4 regions of the Kluyvera sp. NPDC087067 genome follow, and region 3 is predicted to be linked to each of the others. Evidence: predicted binding sites of a transcription regulator. Region 3 holds the regulator's gene; each other region holds the start of a gene.
The links. Region 3 encodes PurR, which represses purine synthesis genes. Its sites were predicted from a motif close to CANGCAAACGTTTGCNTG; they were not measured.

Region 1 (4,366 bases), on a different contig from region 3:
TTTAACGGCACGCCGCGCCCGTTTAACGTCACGCTGGTGTGGCGCTGCGGTTGCTGCGATACCGTGGCGGTGGCTTCCAGAATACCTTTTTCGGTGAAAGCGCTCAGTTTGGTGATGTTCACATTCGAGGCATCGGCGTTCAGCGCCATCGATGGTCTGCGTACGTCAACGCGGTTAAAGGTTGCCGCCGCGCCGTTAAGCGTTGCGCTGCCGCCCCAGATGCCCCACTGACGGTTTTTCGCCAACTGGAGGTTTGCGCCATAGCCGTCCAGCGCCGTGACCTGCCACGGGAACTCGGGATCGATATCAATCACCAGATTACGACTCGCGCCGAATTTTTTCACGGTAACGCTTTGCAACCATTCTGGCAGTGGCATCATCCACAGGGTTTTCCAGTTCTCCGGCAACGTGTACTCCAGCCCGTCAACCACGGCCTCGTCCAGAACTAACGCATTGCCAGCACGCAGCCAGTTACCGGAACTGCGCACCATGCCGCCTTCCCAGCGTGAGGTGAACTGGCGCAGCGCGATACCCTGCGGGGAGAGCTCCGCGTTGAGAATAGGCTCAAGCAGATGTAGCGAGCCGTAGATAAACTCGCTCGCATTCAGCGAAATCTTGCCATCGGTGCTTTGCCATCCGCCGTCGCTGAGCGTCAGGTTGCGCAAGTTGAGGTCAAGATCGCTTACCGCCCAGTCCGGGCCTTGCAGGCTGGCATCGGTCACATCCAGACGGCCAATCTGGAGAGAAGGAACCGTCGTCAACGGTGCCAGGAAATCGAGCAGCGATTTGTCGCTTTGCAGACGGATATCGTTCAGGCGCAAGTTGTCCACCACCCAACTTCCGTCGCCGTTACGCCGGGCGTTGCCGGTCAGCGAACCGCGCGCCATATCGGCCCCGACGGTGGTTAATGTGACTTCGCCGCCGTTAATATCACCCTCAACTAAAGCGTTGGTCGCCGGGACGCCGTTCAGCGACAGCGAGCCCGCGCTCATCTGAATATGTGCTTTTTTCCCCAGCACGTTACCGGCTTCCGGTGACCAAGGCGCCACCCCGCCTGAAACGCGCTGAGCGCTGAGCTCCCAGCCGGTTTCTGGGCTATTCAGCGCCATATTTCTTAGCTGTAAACGGTCGGCGGCAAACGGCAGCGGCGCATTTGACGGCGAGAGATTCAGCGTTCCGTCCTGCAATAAAATGGTATCGACATGCAGCGGGTCGGTTATCTGGCGCGAGCTCAGGCCGATATCAACATCTTTGGCAACCAGCGTTGCAGGTTTGCCATCACGGCCAAAGGTGACGTTTTTCAGCAGGATATGCGAAGGGGATGAGAAGCGATGATCCATCGCCTCAAAGGTGATTTGATAGGCACTGTTATCGCTAAGCCAGTGGCTCATCTGACGTGCGCCCCAGCGTGTTTGCAGCGCAAAGTAAAAGGCCAGTATCACCAGCAGCAGGGCGATCAGTAGCCAGATAAGCAGCTTTCCAAGAAATTTCATGATCTTCCATCCTGAGAAGGGCACATAAACCTGTTATGCATGATTTGTGCGCAATGCTCAAGGCAGGAATCGTTTAATTCGATGTCAGCGGCAGTGGACAAGGCCACTGCCGCTTGGGGCTTACTCTTTCTCTGGCGGGAAGACCAGGTTCAGAATAATTGCCGTGATCCCACCGGCGGCGATGCCGGAGGAGAGCAGATTTTTCAGCCAGTCCGGGGCGAACTGAAGGATTTGTGGCTGCTGGGAAACGCCAAGGCCGACGGCCAGTGACAGCGCGATAATCAGAATCGCGCGGCGATTCAGCGCTTCACGGGAGACAATACGAACACCGGAAGCGGCAATGGTGCCGAACATCACAAGCGTTGCGCCGCCGAGAACCGGTTCTGGAATATGCTGGACGAAGCCGCTTACCGCCGGGAACAGGCCGAGCACGATAAGCATCAATGCAACTACGAAACCAACGTAACGGCTGGCAACCCCGGTCAACTGAATCACGCCGTTGTTCTGCCCGAAGCAGGAGTTGGGGAAGGTGTTGAAGATGGCGGACACGCAGGAGTTAAGCCCGTTTGCCAGCACGCCTCCCTTGAGTCGCTTCATATAAAGCGGGCCGGAAACCGGCTGCTCAGAAACATCGGAGGTGGCGGTGATATCGCCAATGGTTTCAAGCGAGGTGATCATAAACACCAGCATCAACGGCAGCAGCAGGCTCCAGTCGATGCCCAAACCGTAGTAGAGCGGGGTTGGAACCATAATCAGACTGCCGTTGGTTGGCGCGGTATTCGCCGGCAGCATATCGAGCGCCCAGGCCACAAGGTAGCCTGCCGCCATCGCAATCACCAGTGAAGCGATGCGCAGGTAGGGATTACGCTGACGGTTAAGCAGAATGATAATCGCGAGCACCACGCCTGCCAGCAGCAGGTTTTTCGGTGCGCCAAAGGTGTTGTCCGCCATTGCCGCGTAGCCACCACCGATGGAAGTCAAACCCACCTGAATCAATGACAGGCCGATAATCATCACCACAACGCCCGACACCAGCGGGGTGATCACCCGGCGTGCCAGATGGAGCACACGGGATAAAGCCATTTCGGTGAAGCTCGCCAGCATCAACGTGCCGAACAGTGCCGCCATCATAGTAGGGACATCCGCGCCGCCGGTTTTCAGCGCCGTTCCGCCCATAATCAGCGGGGCGACAAAGTTGAAGCTGGTGCCCTGAATCGACAGCAGACCTGAGCCCACCGGGCCCCAGGCTTTAATCTGAATGATGGATGCCACACCGGAGGCGAATAACGACATGCTGATAATATGCTGGGTGTCCTGGGCGGGCAGCCCCAGTGCCTGGCAAATCAGTAGCGCGGGGGTGATCACCGCGACAAACATCGCCAGCAGGTGCTGAAGGGCGGCGAACAGGGTTTGCGGAAGCGGCGGGCGATCTTCCAGACGGTAAATTAATTCGCTGTTGTGCTTCTGCGCAACCGGTTGCGCATCGACGTGTTCGAGGGTGTTAGCGGACATCTTTTCAGGCCATCTCGTGTCGGAAAAGTGGCGATTTTAGCGGACTGGCTGGTAAAAGCAATCGGTTGCTTAGGTGTGCGACAAAATATTGCGGCAAATAACCTGATAAAACCTACGTATTAAGTGGGATGGGTTAACGAAATTGATGAGAAATAGTCCCTTTTTCTATCACTTTTTTCCTTTTCTTGCTTACACTTTGCGCCGACGCCTCATGATGAGGCGCTCACGACATCGGAAATTTGTCGCGTATGAATGGATCATGCGTTTAGTAAGGAGCTGCACTTATGTTTCATCTTGATACCTTATCAACGCTCGTCGCGGCAACGCTGGTGTTGCTGCTCGGACGACAGTTGGTCCAGAACGTCCCCTTCCTGAAGAAATACACAATCCCCGAACCCGTTGCGGGTGGCCTGCTGGTGGCGCTGGCATTGCTGGTGCTGAAGAAAAGCATGGGCTGGGAAATCGACTTTGATATGGGGTTAAAAGACCCGTTGATGCTGGCCTTTTTCGCCACCATCGGACTTAACGCCAACATTGCCAGCCTGCGTTCAGGCGGGAAAGTGGTGGGGATGTTCCTGGTTGTGGTTGTGGGGTTGTTGTTGCTGCAAAATGCGCTGGGCATCGGCATGGCGAAGCTGCTGGGGCTTGATCCTTTGATGGGTCTGCTGGCGGGGTCCATCACGTTGTCCGGTGGTCACGGTACCGGGGCAGCGTGGAGTAAATTGTTTATTGAGCGCTACGGTTTTACCAATGCCACCGAAGTGGCGATGGCGTGCGCAACCTTTGGTCTGGTGCTCGGTGGGTTGATTGGTGGCCCGGTGGCGCGCTATCTGGTGAAGCATTCTTCATCGCCAAACGGGACGCCGGATGACCAGGAAGTGCCGACCGCGTTTGAAAAACCGGACGTTGGGCGAGTAATCACCTCGCTGGTGCTGATTGAAACCATCGCGCTTATCGCCATTTGCCTGACGGTGGGTAAGGTGATTGCGCAACTGCTGATAGGGACGGCGCTTGAGCTGCCAACGTTTGTCTGCGTGCTGTTTGTTGGGGTGATCCTCAGTAATGGTCTGGCGCTGATGGGCTTTTACCGCGTCTTTGAACGCGCGGTGTCGGTGCTGGGCAACGTGAGTTTGTCATTGTTCCTGGCGATGGCGCTGATGAGCCTGAAGCTGTGGGAGCTTGCGGATCTGGCGTTGCCGATGCTGGTTATCCTCGCGGTGCAGACGCTTGCGATGGCGCTGTACGCTATCTTTGTCACCTATCGTTTGATGGGCAAAAACTACGATGCAGCGGTACTGGCGGCAGGTCACTGTGGCTTTGGTTTGGGCGCTACGCCTACGGCTATTGCCAATATGCAGGCC
Region 2 (4,366 bases), on a different contig from region 3:
TGCCGTGCTCAATAAACTCGCGCGTGGGCGTCTTCCAGCCATCCGCAAACAGCAGCGGCGGGATGAACAGTACGAGGAACAGTTCGGGGTCGAATTCAACATGCAAACCGAATGTCGGCCATGCCAGCATGGCACCGATGGCAATTTGCATTAAAGGAAGTGGGATCTGGAAGGGCAGTACGCGTGTCACCACCCCGGAGAGCGAAACCACAAGGGTCATAATAAGTATGGTAAAGAATATTTCCATGCGTTCCCTGTTTGCTGCGTTGTCACAATTATTCAAAACATGAAGCGTCGTGCTTCTTATTATACGGTCTCCAGAGTAACGCAAAAGCAAACAAGAAGTGGCTGAAAATAGAAAAAAAGTGTTGGTACGTACTGCTTCAGGATGACAAACAAAAAACCCGCCAGTTGGCGGGTTCTCTGTACAACGATGGTCGATTAAATCGCCCAACCACCGGCATAGAATACAACCAGTGCCACCGCAATAATCACGGTGCCGATGTTCAGTTTGCGCCATTCACCGGAAACCACGCGACCGATAACCAGCGTCGCGAAGCCAATCATGATGCCGGTAACGATGTTACAGGTCAGCACAATCATCACCGCCGTGATCAGGCCAGACATGGCATCAACGAAGTCATTGAAGTCGATGCGCGCCACGTTGCTCAGCATCAGCAGGCCGACGTACATCAGCGCAGGAGCGGTCGCGTAGCCTGGAACCAGGTAAGACAGCGGAGAGAGGAACAGGATCAGCAGGAACAAGACGCCAACGGTCACTGCGGTTAAACCGGTTTTGCCGCCAGCCGCCGTGCCCGCTGCGGATTCAATGTACACCGCCGCTGGAGCCGCACCGACAACTGCGGAAAACACGCTGCTCAGGGAGTCAGTGGTCAGCGCTTTGCCGCCGTTGATGATCTGGCCGTCTTTATCCAGCAGATTTGCCTGACCGGCCACCGCACGGATAGTACCGGTGGCATCAAATACCGCCGTCATTACCAGCGCCAGCACGCTTGGCAGCACGATAGGGTTCAGGGCGCCCATGATATCCAGGCTACCGATCAGCGAGTTGCCGTTGTCATCGCTCAGGGATGGCATAGCGAAGATGCCAGAGAAGTGCACGTTGGGATCGAAAATCAGGCCAACAATGGAAACACCGATGATGGTCAGCAGGATCCCGCCCGGCACCTTCAGTTTTTCCAGTCCGATAATGATCGCCAGGCCAATCAGCGTCATGATAACCGGGAAGCTATCGAATTTGCCCAGCGCAACCGGCAGACCTTCAATCGGGTTTTTAACAACCATCCCCACGCCGTTTGCGGCAATGAGCAGCAGGAACAGACCGATACCGATACCGGTGCCGTGCGCAATGCCCTGCGGCAGATTGCGCAAAATCCAGCTACGGATCCCAGAAGCAGAAATAATGGTAAACAGCACACCCATCAGGAAGACCGCACCCAGAGCAACCGGGATGCTAATCTGCTGACCCAGCACCAGGCTAAAGGCGGTGAAGGCAGTCAGTGAAATGGCGCAGCCGATGGCTAAAGGCAGGTTTGCCCACAGCCCCATAACGATCGAACCCACGCCAGCGACCAGACAGGTCGCCACAAAGACCGCGGCTGGCGGGAAGCCCGCTTTACCCAGCATACCCGGAACCACAATGACCGAGTACACCATCGCCAGGAAGGTCGTAAGACCGGCAACAATCTCCTGACGAACGGAGCTACCACGTGCAGAAATTTTAAACCAGGCGTCTAACGAACCGCCGGTACGCGCTGAAGGCGTAGACATAGAAAACATCCCCTGAGAGTTTTTATCATTCGTTCGTCTGCGTGGTGGAACATCCACTGCCAGTTAAGCGTCATCTCCTTGTGCTACATTGCGGCAATAGGGGAGCCACAAAAAGCAAACGATTAACTCCGCGCAGACAAAACGATAATCGGAATTCCTCATTTGTGCGTTTGCGCAATGAGGTGAGCCTGTGGTTTTCGACGTAAGATGCGTCCGAAAATTCGAGGCAAACGATTATCTGGCTTTTATACCCTCTTTTTCAACAGAAGTTTGCCGTGCTTTATCAAAATTAACGATTGCCGATGAAGAATTCACCAACCCATGCGCAAACGTTATCGTTAATGCGCAATATGGCAACATTTCTGTGGCATAAATGTCGCAAGTTATTCGTCCTCTAACAGACGCGCGCCGGTACCCTCTTCACCTAATTTATCGCCCGGGTTACGCAACGGGCAGTCGCGCAATGACATACAGCCGCAACCGATGCAGCCGTTCAGCTGGTCGCGCAGCGCTTCCATGGCGTGGATACGTTTATCGAGTTCTTCGCGCCATTGGGTCGTAAAATGCTTCCAGTCTTTTGGCCCCAGCGTGTGGTTTTCCGGCAGAACGCGCAGCGATTCCCCGATGGTGCTGAGCGGGATCCCTAACCGCTGGGCAATTTTGATAATCGCCACGTAACGCAAGACATCACGCTTATAGCGCCGCTGATTGCCGCTGTTTCTCGTGCTACGAATCAACCCTTTGCTTTCATAAAAATGCAGCGCCGAGACCGCAACGCCAGTTCGTTTCGCTACTTCACCCGGCGAAAGCAGCGTTTTTATTCTCGTCGATTTTTTTTCCATAATCCGCTTTACCTCAAGTTAACTTGAGGAATTATACTCGCCCACAGAACAGAAATCGACGCGAAAATAGACAACGGGGAGAGCCTTATGTCCCATCGGGAAATTATTCAGACGCTTATTGAATGGATAGATGAACATATCGAGCAACCGCTTAATATCGATATCGTGGCCAAAAAATCCGGCTATTCGAAGTGGTATCTGCAACGGATGTTCCGCACCGTGATGCATCAAACGCTGGGCGATTACATTCGTCAGCGGCGCTTGCTGCTTGCGGCGGAAGCGCTACGCACCACCCAGCGCCCCATCTTTGATATCGCGATGGATCTGGGTTACGTCTCGCAACAGACGTTCTCCCGCGTGTTCCGCCGCGAGTTCGACCGCACGCCAACGGCGTATCGTCACCAGATTTCCGCTTAACTCTACTTTTTGCTGTCGTTGCCCATGGCGCGACAGCATCCTTCCCACCGTTTTACGCAGTGAATAAGCTGACAAAAATCCTGCGCCTGCCTCTGGTGAATAAAACATCAAACGTGATATAGTTCACAAAATAGAATGAAACAGAAACAGTGTTTCATCTCATTTTGATGCCTTCAGATAGCCAGAGCGCCTCGTGCCTCAGTAAACATCGCGCTGTCAGGGCAATGTCTTGTTTATCTCTGAGGATAAGGTTTCATGGTTTCTATTACCGCAGGCGTCGCGCTGCTCCGTTGGCCGTTAACCAGCGCAGTACTGATGTTCATTGCCAGTACCCTGAAAATTCAACTTCGTAAATCAGACTACGCCGGGCTGGCGGTGATAAGCGGGATGCTGGGCGTCGCCGCTGCCTGCTGGTTCGCGACGGGCCTGTTGGGGATTACGATGGTGGATATTGCGACCATCTTTAATAACATTAAAGATGTGATGGTTGAAGTGATGAGCCATGCGCCGCCTGAATGGCCGGTGCCGATGTATTGAGTGCTGATGAGACTGCTGAAACCCTGGTTCATCAGGGTTTATGCCAGTATTCGTTGGTCACAACCAGATAATCCTTTCCCATACTTAGATAAATAAGGCAATAGATTAAATTGTCATGTCTGTAAATTTTACTGGCCATAAGTAGCTCCGTATCACCATCTTAGTAGCCATCAACTCACATCCAAGGACACTGGTTTATAGTAATACTGTTTTTAGTCAATTATATCTTATAAACCATAAATTTCTTACCATTCATAATTTTTCTGTAGTTGTATTTTTGAAGTAAACATTAATAATATAAAACAACATATTTTCAACATCCACTACCGGCATTAAACCCACTAATAAGTTAACAACTCACCTCATCCATTTCTTTTTCGTTAAATGGCATAACTTATCCTTTTTATCATATTCATATATGTATGACACACCCCCTCCCCCCATAAAATTACCATCATCTAACTGCGGGCTCTCATATATAGCAACATTTAATACATGACCTTCATCAACTATATTTATTTTATATTTTTCAATTCTTTTCCCGTCAGGAAAAGCACTCATTACACAAAACAAAGCAGAAGAGTCAAGGTTACTCAAGAAAATTTTCCCATCCCCCATAACTCCAGACAATGATTCATTTGAAAGTAATAACAACAACATCAGATAGCAATTTTTACTCATACACCTTCCTTCAATTAATTGTTGAAACTCCGTTACCATTGGCTTTTGGGTTATATTTAAGATAAGTTCCATCAGGTGTACCTAAATAACTTACATAC
Region 3 (4,366 bases):
GGCGCCCGTCGCGTAGTCACGCCGAAGACCATTCGTTAATCACTTACCCCGTTTGTTAATAAACGGGGTAAGCTTATCTTTTCTCTCACCTTTTAATTTGCTACTCTACCCTTACTCAATACAAGGTTATTGAGTGCACAAACTATAATAAGGAGAGTAGCAATGTCGTTCGAATTACCTGCATTACCGTATGCCAAAGACGCTCTAGTCCCACACATTTCTGTGGAAACGCTTGAGTACCACTATGGTAAACACCACCAGACTTATGTCACTAACCTGAACAACCTGGTTAAAGGCACCGCGTTTGAAGGCAAAACGCTTGAAGAGATCGTACGTACCTCTGAAGGCGGCGTGTTCAACAACGCAGCACAGGTCTGGAACCACACTTTCTACTGGAACTGCCTGGCCCCTAACGCTGGCGGCGAACCAACCGGCGCCGTTGCTGATGCCATTAACAAAGCGTTTGGTAGCTTCGCGGAATTCAAAGCACAATTTACTGATGCCGCGGTTAAAAACTTCGGTGCGGGCTGGACCTGGCTTGTGAAGAAGGCTGATGGCTCACTGGCCATCGTTTCGACCTCTAACGCGGGTACGCCGCTGACCACCGACGCAACGCCACTGCTGACCGTCGATGTGTGGGAACATGCTTACTACATTGACTACCGCAACGCGCGTCCAAACTATCTGGAGCACTTCTGGGCTCTGGTAAACTGGAAGTTTGTGGCTGAAAATCTGGCTGCATAAGTTGCAAAAAACCCGGCCATCTTCCGCCGGGTTTTATCCATTACGCAGAAGAGTTCCTCTTCTGCGTTTTTATAGACTTACTGACTCGCCAGCGCTTCTTCACCGCGACTGCGGCTACTCAATACCACCACCAACAACGCAAGCCCCGCCACGATTGCCCCCATCACCGGAACAAAGCTATAGCCCATACCGCCTGAAATCACGGCGCCACCGGCTACCGCGCCCAGCGCATTACCCAGGTTAAACGCGCCGATATTGACCGATGACGACAGGCCCGGAGCTTCATGCGCCACGCGCATCACGCGCATCTGTAGCGGAGGCACCACCGCAAAGGTTGCCGCCCCCCATACCACCATGCTCACCGCCGCCCCTAACTGCGTTTGCGCAAGGAACGGAATAGCCAACATGATAACCATTAACAGCAGCAAGAAACCTTTCAACGTTCCGCTCACGGAGCGGTCAGCGAATTTACCGCCCAGGTAGTTACCGATAGAGAAGCCCACGCCTATCAGCACCAGCATCAGGGTAATAAAACCTGACGAGGCATGAGTGATGGTGTGCAATACCGGAGAGATATAGGTATAGAGGGTAAACATTGCCCCTGCCCCCAGTACCGTGGTCAACAGCGCAGAGAGCACCTGCGGACGCACCAGCACAGACAGTTCGCGTTTCACATCCGGCTTCTCCCCCGCTCCACCTTTTGGCAGCGAGAACCACAGGCTTAAAATAGCGATTACGCCAAGCCCTGCGGTGGCCATAAACGACATACGCCAGCCGATGGTTTCTCCAAGCCAGGTTGCAGCAGGCACACCGCCGATATTCGCGATGGTCAGCCCCATAAACATGGTTGCAACCGCACTGGCCTGCTTGTGCTTTGGCACCACGCTTGCCGCAACCACTGAACCCAGGCCAAAGAAAGCACCATGGTTAAGGCTCGTGATAATACGCGACACCATTAAGGTGGTGTAGTCCGGCGAGAACGCCGACAGCACATTGCCGAGGGTGAAGATAGCCATCAGGAAAATCAGCGCATTACGGCGACCGCGATGCGAAAGCAACAGGGTCATTAGCGGCGCGCCTACCATCACACCAACGGCATAGGCGCTTATCAACATACCGGCGGCAGGAATGGAAACATCAACCCCTTTCGCGATAACCGGCAAAAGTCCCATCGGCGAGAATTCGGTGGTGCCGATACCAAAAGCCCCAATGGCTAACGCCAATAAAGGAAAATTCATTTTCATACAAAAGCTCCGCTAAGCCATACGCAGTACGCGGCATGACAACATGGGGCAAAAGCATGACAGCAATCACAGAAAAACAGAAGTGTACAAAACAGCAAAAGATTATTGCTATTTGGATAACAATAAAACGAGAGGGAGCGAATGCTCCCTCACAGGGGGATTAATGCAATATCGCGGTAAACGCCGCCGCGACGATCAGCGCGAGCGCAACGAAGGTAGTACCGAGTGACAACTTAAGGTCGGTGCTCATCAATTTTTCTCCTTTTGATTACCACAGTAAAACTGCGTTTAATCATTTTTGCACACTTAATCGCAAAAATCTTCACAGATTTAGCAGGATGATGGTTTTTGTTCTTCCACTTTGCGTCAGGATAAGTCAAAATTCGACGCTTATTTATAAGCGAACCGGCCATTGACCCCCTCCTGTCGTCCTGTATCGTTTTCCCGGCGAAATGCAATCTGCAAGATTGTACCAGGGTGTGTGAAGGCAAACGTTTTCCTTTCGGTATTTTCAGGGGCAGGCCAGGGTCTGGAGTGAGATGGAATGGCAACAATTAAAGATGTAGCGAAGCGCGCAAACGTTTCCACTACAACCGTATCACATGTTATTAACAAAACCCGTTTTGTCGCTGAAGACACGCGTGAAGCGGTATGGGCAGCGATTAAAGAGCTGCACTACTCGCCAAGCGCCGTCGCGCGCAGCCTCAAGGTTAACCACACCAAATCGATTGGTTTGCTGGCAACCAGTAGCGAGGCGGCTTACTTTGCTGAAATCATCGAAGCCGTTGAGAAGAACTGCTTTGAGAAAGGCTATACCCTGATCCTTGGCAATGCGTGGAACAATCTGGAAAAGCAGCGCGCGTATTTGTCAATGATGGCGCAAAAGCGCGTAGATGGCCTGCTGGTGATGTGTTCTGAGTACCCGGAATCGCTGCTGTCGATGCTCGAAGAGTATCGCAACATCCCGATGGTGGTTATGGATTGGGGTGAAGCCAAAGCCGACTTTACTGACTCAGTCATTGATAACGCCTTTGAAGGCGGGTATATGGCGGGTCGTTACCTGGTGGAACGTGGGCATCGTGATATCGGCGTTATCCCAGGGCCGCTGGAGCGTAACACCGGCGCGGGCCGCCTGGCAGGCTTTATGAAAGCGATGGAAGAGACGATGATTAACGTCCCGGCCAACTGGATTGTGCAAGGCGATTTTGAGCCAGAATCAGGCTATCGCGCAATGCAGCAAATCCTGTCCCAGCACCCTCGCCCCACCGCAATCTTCTGCGGCGGTGATGTGATGGCAATGGGCGCGCTGTGTGCAGCCGATGAAATGGGGCTTCGTGTTCCTCAGGACATCTCGCTTATCGGCTACGATAACGTGCGCAACTCTCGCTTCTTTACGCCTGCGCTGACGACGATTCACCAGCCAAAAGACTCGCTGGGCGAAACGGCCTTCAATATGCTGATGGATCGTATCGTCAGTAAGCGTGAGGAGTCGCAGTCAATTGAGGTCCATCCACGCCTCATCGAGCGCCGCTCCGTGGCTGACGGCCCGTTCCGCGACTATCGCCGTTAAGTCCCTATGCGGACGCCCTATTCCGGCGTCCGCAGCCATTCATCGTTTAACGTCTCACTGTCCCCTAAATACTCTAATAGCCAGCTTAGCGCCGGCGAGGCTTCGCTTTGCTGCCAGGTCAGGCAACAGGCGGCATCCGGGAACGGATTTTCTAAGGTTAAGGCGACCCACTCACCGCTATCAAGCCACGGCTGCGCCCGATGTCCGGGGATCATTGCCGCGCATAGCCCTGCGGAAATGCACGTTTCCGAAGATGCCCAATCGGGGACAACCACTCTTTTCTGGTTATCGAGAAGCCAGGTGGTGCGCTTAGGCAATGAACGAGACGTATCCTCAAGCACCAGTGAGGGCCAGTTGCGCAACACATCATCGCTGAGCGGCCCGTCCATTTGGGCGAGCGGATGGGCATGGGAAACCACACAATGCCAGTTAAGCATCCCCATATCACGAAAAGCAAAACGTCCGCCAATCGGGATAGCCTGGGTGGCACCAATCGCTAATTCCACGCGACCATCCGCCAGCGCGTCCCACACGCCGTTAAATACCTCCTGAAAAACGATAAGCTCGACATCGTTAAAATGACGATAGAAATCTACAATCATCTGTCGCGTTCGCGCCGGTTTAACGATGTTGTCTACCGCAATAGCCAGTTGCCCCCGCCAGCCGTTGGCAATCTGCTGACACTGTTGACGGGTGATCTGCATTTTTTTGATAACAGACCGTCCCTCTTTCAAAAACCAAACGCCCGCAGGCGTAAGTTCCACATCCCGATGGCGCCGTTCAAACAGCGGCACCGCCAGCCATTCTT
Region 4 (4,366 bases), on a different contig from region 3:
GCAAAATCTTTGTCTTTGACGTCGCGCGCGTAGTCCGTATTCGTACCGGCGAAGAAGACGACGCGGCTATCTAATCCGCGTCGTGCGTGTGTAGGCCGGATAAGCGCAGCGCCATCCGGCATCACAATTACAGGACTTTATGCGGGCCAAAACACTCGTAATGAATGTTCTCGTTCTTCACCCCTAATCCCACCAGCTGTTTGGCGGCAAATTGCATAAAGCCTACCGGGCCGCACAGATAAAACTGCATTGCCGGATCGCTGATTGCACCTTCCACCCGATTCAAATCCATCAGACCTGTACTCTCGAACGCGCCTTTTGCCTTATCGACCGCGGTAGGTTCTCGATACCAGGTGTGCGCGGTGAAGTGAGGCAATGAACGCCCCAGCTCGCTGACTTCATCGGCAAACGCATGTACATCACCGTTCTCTGCCGCGTGGAACCAGTTAACCTGAGCGGTGTGGTGATTCTTCGCCAGCGTATCGAGCATTGCCAGCATCGGCGTCTGGCCCACGCCTGCGGAAATCAGCGTAACCGGCGTTTGGTCTGCCACATCCATAAAGAAATCACCGGCTGGTGCCGCCAGATGGACGGTATCGCCTTCGCGCGCGTGATTATGCAGCCAGCTGGAGACCTGGCCGCCATCTTCACGTTTCACCGCAATGCGGTAGCCTTTGCCGTCTGGCTTGCGGGTCAACGAGTATTGACGGATTTCCTGGAATTCAAAATCTTCTGGCTTCAACCAGACGGCCAGATATTGTCCGGGACGATAGTCAGCAACCGGCTGACCGTCGACCGGCTCCATCTCGAAGCTGGTAATCAGCGCGCTACGCGGCGTTTTCTTCACTATGTGGAACGCTCTGGTGCCTTCCCAACCGCCCGTTTTACTGGCGCTTTCCTGATAAATCTGCGCTTCACGATTAATAAACACGCCCGCTAGTACGCCGTACGCTTTGCCCCATGCATCCAGCACTTCCTGGCCCGGGCTGAACATCTCATCCAGCGTCGCCAGCAGGTGAGCGCCTACGATGTCGTATTGCTCAGGTTTAATCTGGAAGCTGGTGTGCTTCTGGGCAATTTTTTCGACCGCTGGCAGCAGGGCTGGCAGGTTTTCAATATTGCTGGCGTAAGCGGCAATGGCGTTGAACAGCGCTTCACGCTGGTCGCCGTTGCGCTGGTTGCTCATATTGAAAATCTCTTTCAGTTCCGGGTTATGGGCAAACATCCGGTCATAAAAGTGGGCGGTAAGTTTTGGGCCGGTTTCGACCAGAAGTGGAATGGTGGCTTTTACGGTGGCGATGGTTTGAGCATCTAGCATGGCAGGCATCCTTTAAATGTTATCTATTGTTGCATGTTAAATGCATCTTATAAAAATACCCCCGCTTTGTAAATGGTTCTTTGTCATATTGCGTTAATGCAGTTACAACATGAATTATTCACATCACAATCCTGAAAAGAAATCCGTATGCCTGTGGAAGGTCTTTATTCCTCAACCCCTTGTATGGCTTGGAGGTAAACGTTTGCGTAATTTCGTTTGTCAAGACCTGTTATCGCACAACTAATCAGTTATACTGTTCGCCGTTGTCCCACAGGACTGCCTTTTTCAGGTCAAATTTTATTGTTAGCTGAGTCAGGAGATGCGGATGTTAAAGCGTGAAATGAACATTGCCGATTATGATGCCGAGTTATGGCAGGCTATGGAGCAAGAAAAAGTACGTCAGGAAGAGCACATTGAACTGATCGCCTCCGAGAACTACACCAGCCCGCGCGTCATGCAGGCGCAGGGCTCTCAGCTGACCAACAAATATGCTGAAGGTTACCCAGGCAAGCGCTACTACGGTGGTTGCGAATACGTTGATATCGTTGAGCAACTGGCTATTGATCGTGCCAAAGAACTGTTTGGCGCAGACTACGCTAACGTCCAGCCACACTCCGGTTCCCAGGCTAACTTCGCGGTTTACACCGCGCTGCTGCAGCCGGGCGATACCGTTCTGGGGATGAACCTGGCGCAGGGCGGTCACCTGACCCACGGTTCCCCGGTTAACTTCTCCGGTAAGCTGTATAACATCGTGCCTTACGGTATCGATGAATCCGGTAAGATTGACTACGAAGACATGGCTAAGCAGGCGCAGGAACACAAGCCGAAAATGATCATCGGTGGTTTCTCTGCTTATTCCGGCGTGGTTGATTGGGCAAAAATGCGTGAAATCGCTGACAGCATCGGCGCATATCTGTTCGTGGATATGGCACACGTTGCCGGTCTGATTGCCGCAGGCGTCTACCCGAACCCAGTTCCACACGCTCACGTTGTGACCACCACCACTCACAAAACCCTGGCGGGCCCACGCGGTGGCCTGATCTTGGCAAAAGGTGGCGATGAAGAGCTGTACAAAAAACTGAACTCCGCCGTGTTCCCAAGCGCGCAGGGTGGCCCACTGATGCACGTTATCGCGGCAAAAGCGGTGGCGCTGAAAGAAGCGATGGAGCCAGAGTTCAAAGTTTACCAGCAGCAGGTAGCGAAAAACGCCAAAGCGATGGTAGAAGTGTTCCTGAACCGTGGTTACAAAGTGGTTTCTGGCGGTACTGAAAACCACCTGTTCTTGCTGGATCTGGTCGACAAAAACCTGACCGGTAAAGAGGCCGATGCCGCACTGGGCCGCGCAAACATTACCGTCAACAAAAACAGCGTACCAAACGATCCTAAGAGCCCGTTTGTCACCTCCGGGATCCGTATCGGATCGCCTGCGGTAACACGTCGTGGCTTTAAAGAAGCGGAAGTGAAAGAGCTGGCTGGCTGGATGTGCGACGTGCTGGACAACATCAATGATGAAGCCAACATTGAGCGTATCAAAGCGAAAGTGCTGGATATCTGCGCACGCTTCCCGGTTTACGCGTAATCGCTAACCGTAAGATGCAAAAAAGGCCGCGAAAGCGGCCTTTTTTATGGCTTGTAAAATGTAGCCCGGGCAAGGCGTTTACGCCGCCCCCGGGGCTGTTCCCGGCGTCGCTGCGCTCGGCCGGGCTACTTTTTGTTTTAACGTCTATCCAGCGAAATTCTTCCCGGCCCGACAATCGCCAGCAGCAGGAAACCGCCTGCAATACTGATGTTTTTATAGAAGTTAATCATATTCGGCATCACCGCATCACCGGTCATATCCCAGTAATGGTGCCCGATAACGGCCGTCCCCAGGGTGTAGAAAACAAAAATCACCGCCAGCGGACGCGTAAAGAAGCCGAGGATTATCAGAATCACCGCCGGAACCTCCATCACAATGGCAATAATCGCTGCCAGCGAAGGCATCGGCGCGCCCGTTGATGCCATATATTGCACCGTCCCGTCGAAGTTGAGCATTTTGGGATAGCCGGAGAGGATAAACAGCAGCACGAGGGCGATACGCGCGATGAGCAACATGAGGTCGCGTGATGCGCCAAAATCAAAATAACGGATTGAGTTCATGTGAATGCCATTGGGTAAGTACGTGTGATTTAAACGTAATACACAATTTTACGAACCGCCACACCAGGCAAATAATTCCGTTTTCGGGATGGGCGCATGGCTTAACTTTGATGCCCGGTTATATGAATAATTTTAATACCGGGCAGGTGGTTTTTCGGCCAGACGCTCAGCGCGAGGCTTTGAGGATCGGATCGCACTTTGCGCTGCTGGCCTGACCGTTACCGCTGATGGACGCCTGAATACATTCCTGATAATCCAGCGATGAGACGGTTTCATTGCCATTGTGCGTCTGCGGCGACGGCGGGTTATTCGCGCAACCTGCCAGCGTAAAAATAACGATGAGAGAGAACAAAGATTTCATGCTTATTCCTGATTAGGGATATTCGTGCTGACAGTGTGCCCCGACGCCCAATAATGGGCAGTAACCAATTGTGCCTATGAATCGACGTGGTCGGCTGAGTAAAGGTGATGTACATCACATTTATTTGCTAAGCCAGAAGGTTAATGCTCATCAGAGTATGGTGTGAGTCAGTAAACTATCGTCTCCATAACGGGAGGACCCATGGTTTTGCACTCCACGCGCTGGCTGGCGCTCAGCTATTTTACCTACTTCTTTAGCTACGGTATTTTTCTGCCTTTCTGGAGCGTCTGGCTCAAAGGCGCGGGGCTAACACCTGAAACCATCGGAATGTTATTAGGCGCAGGGCTGGTGGCCCGTTTTCTCGGCAGTCTGCTTATCGCGCCGCGTGTCAGCGACCCCTCCAGGCTCATTCGCGTGCTGCGCATTCTGGCGCTGATGACCTTACTGTTCGCGCTGATGTTCTGGGCCGGAACCCACGTGGCCTGGCTGATGGTGGTGATGATTGGCTTCAACCTTTTCTTCTCGCCGCTCGTACCGCTAACGGATGC

Region 1: ACIPDS_RS14830 (NCS2 family protein) is a predicted target of PurR. The motif match lies at 3,060-3,077, and genes of this name have one in related genera.
Region 2: ACIPDS_RS16880 (NCS2 family permease) is a predicted target of PurR. The motif match lies at 2,015-2,032, and genes of this name have one in related genera.
Region 4: glyA (serine hydroxymethyltransferase) is a predicted target of PurR. The motif match lies at 1,510-1,527, and genes of this name have one in related genera.

The regions. Positions count from the first base shown of each region.
Region 1 is NZ_JBIUZS010000005.1:231,449-235,814, reverse strand. It holds gene ACIPDS_RS14835 (AsmA family protein) at 1-1,493, opposite strand, end outside; gene ACIPDS_RS14830 (NCS2 family protein) at 1,614-3,005, opposite strand; gene gltS (sodium/glutamate symporter) at 3,290-4,366, shown strand, end outside.
Region 2 is NZ_JBIUZS010000006.1:276,987-281,352, forward strand. It holds gene ACIPDS_RS16875 (Na+/H+ antiporter) at 1-247, opposite strand, end outside; gene ACIPDS_RS16880 (NCS2 family permease) at 442-1,791, opposite strand; gene soxR (redox-sensitive transcriptional activator SoxR) at 2,175-2,633, opposite strand; gene soxS (superoxide response transcriptional regulator SoxS) at 2,721-3,050, shown strand; gene ACIPDS_RS16895 (YjcB family protein) at 3,306-3,587, shown strand; gene ACIPDS_RS16900 (hypothetical protein) at 3,945-4,268, opposite strand; gene ACIPDS_RS16905 (RHS element core protein) at 4,279-4,366, opposite strand, start outside.
Region 3 is NZ_JBIUZS010000001.1:696,922-701,287, reverse strand. It holds gene ACIPDS_RS03395 (C40 family peptidase) at 1-39, shown strand, start outside; gene sodB (superoxide dismutase [Fe]) at 163-744, shown strand; gene ACIPDS_RS03385 (MFS transporter) at 822-1,988, opposite strand; gene ACIPDS_RS03380 (YnhF family membrane protein) at 2,149-2,238, opposite strand; gene purR (HTH-type transcriptional repressor PurR) at 2,533-3,558, shown strand; gene punR (DNA-binding transcriptional activator PunR) at 3,576-4,366, opposite strand, start outside.
Region 4 is NZ_JBIUZS010000008.1:192,464-196,829, reverse strand. It holds gene glnB (nitrogen regulatory protein P-II) at 1-74, shown strand, start outside; gene hmpA (NO-inducible flavohemoprotein) at 128-1,318, opposite strand; gene glyA (serine hydroxymethyltransferase) at 1,644-2,897, shown strand; gene ACIPDS_RS19125 (DoxX family protein) at 3,035-3,457, opposite strand; partial or broken gene ACIPDS_RS19120 (hypothetical protein) at 3,544-3,624, shown strand; gene chiQ (ChiQ/YbfN family lipoprotein) at 3,624-3,818, opposite strand; gene ACIPDS_RS19110 (3-phenylpropionate MFS transporter) at 4,020-4,366, shown strand, end outside.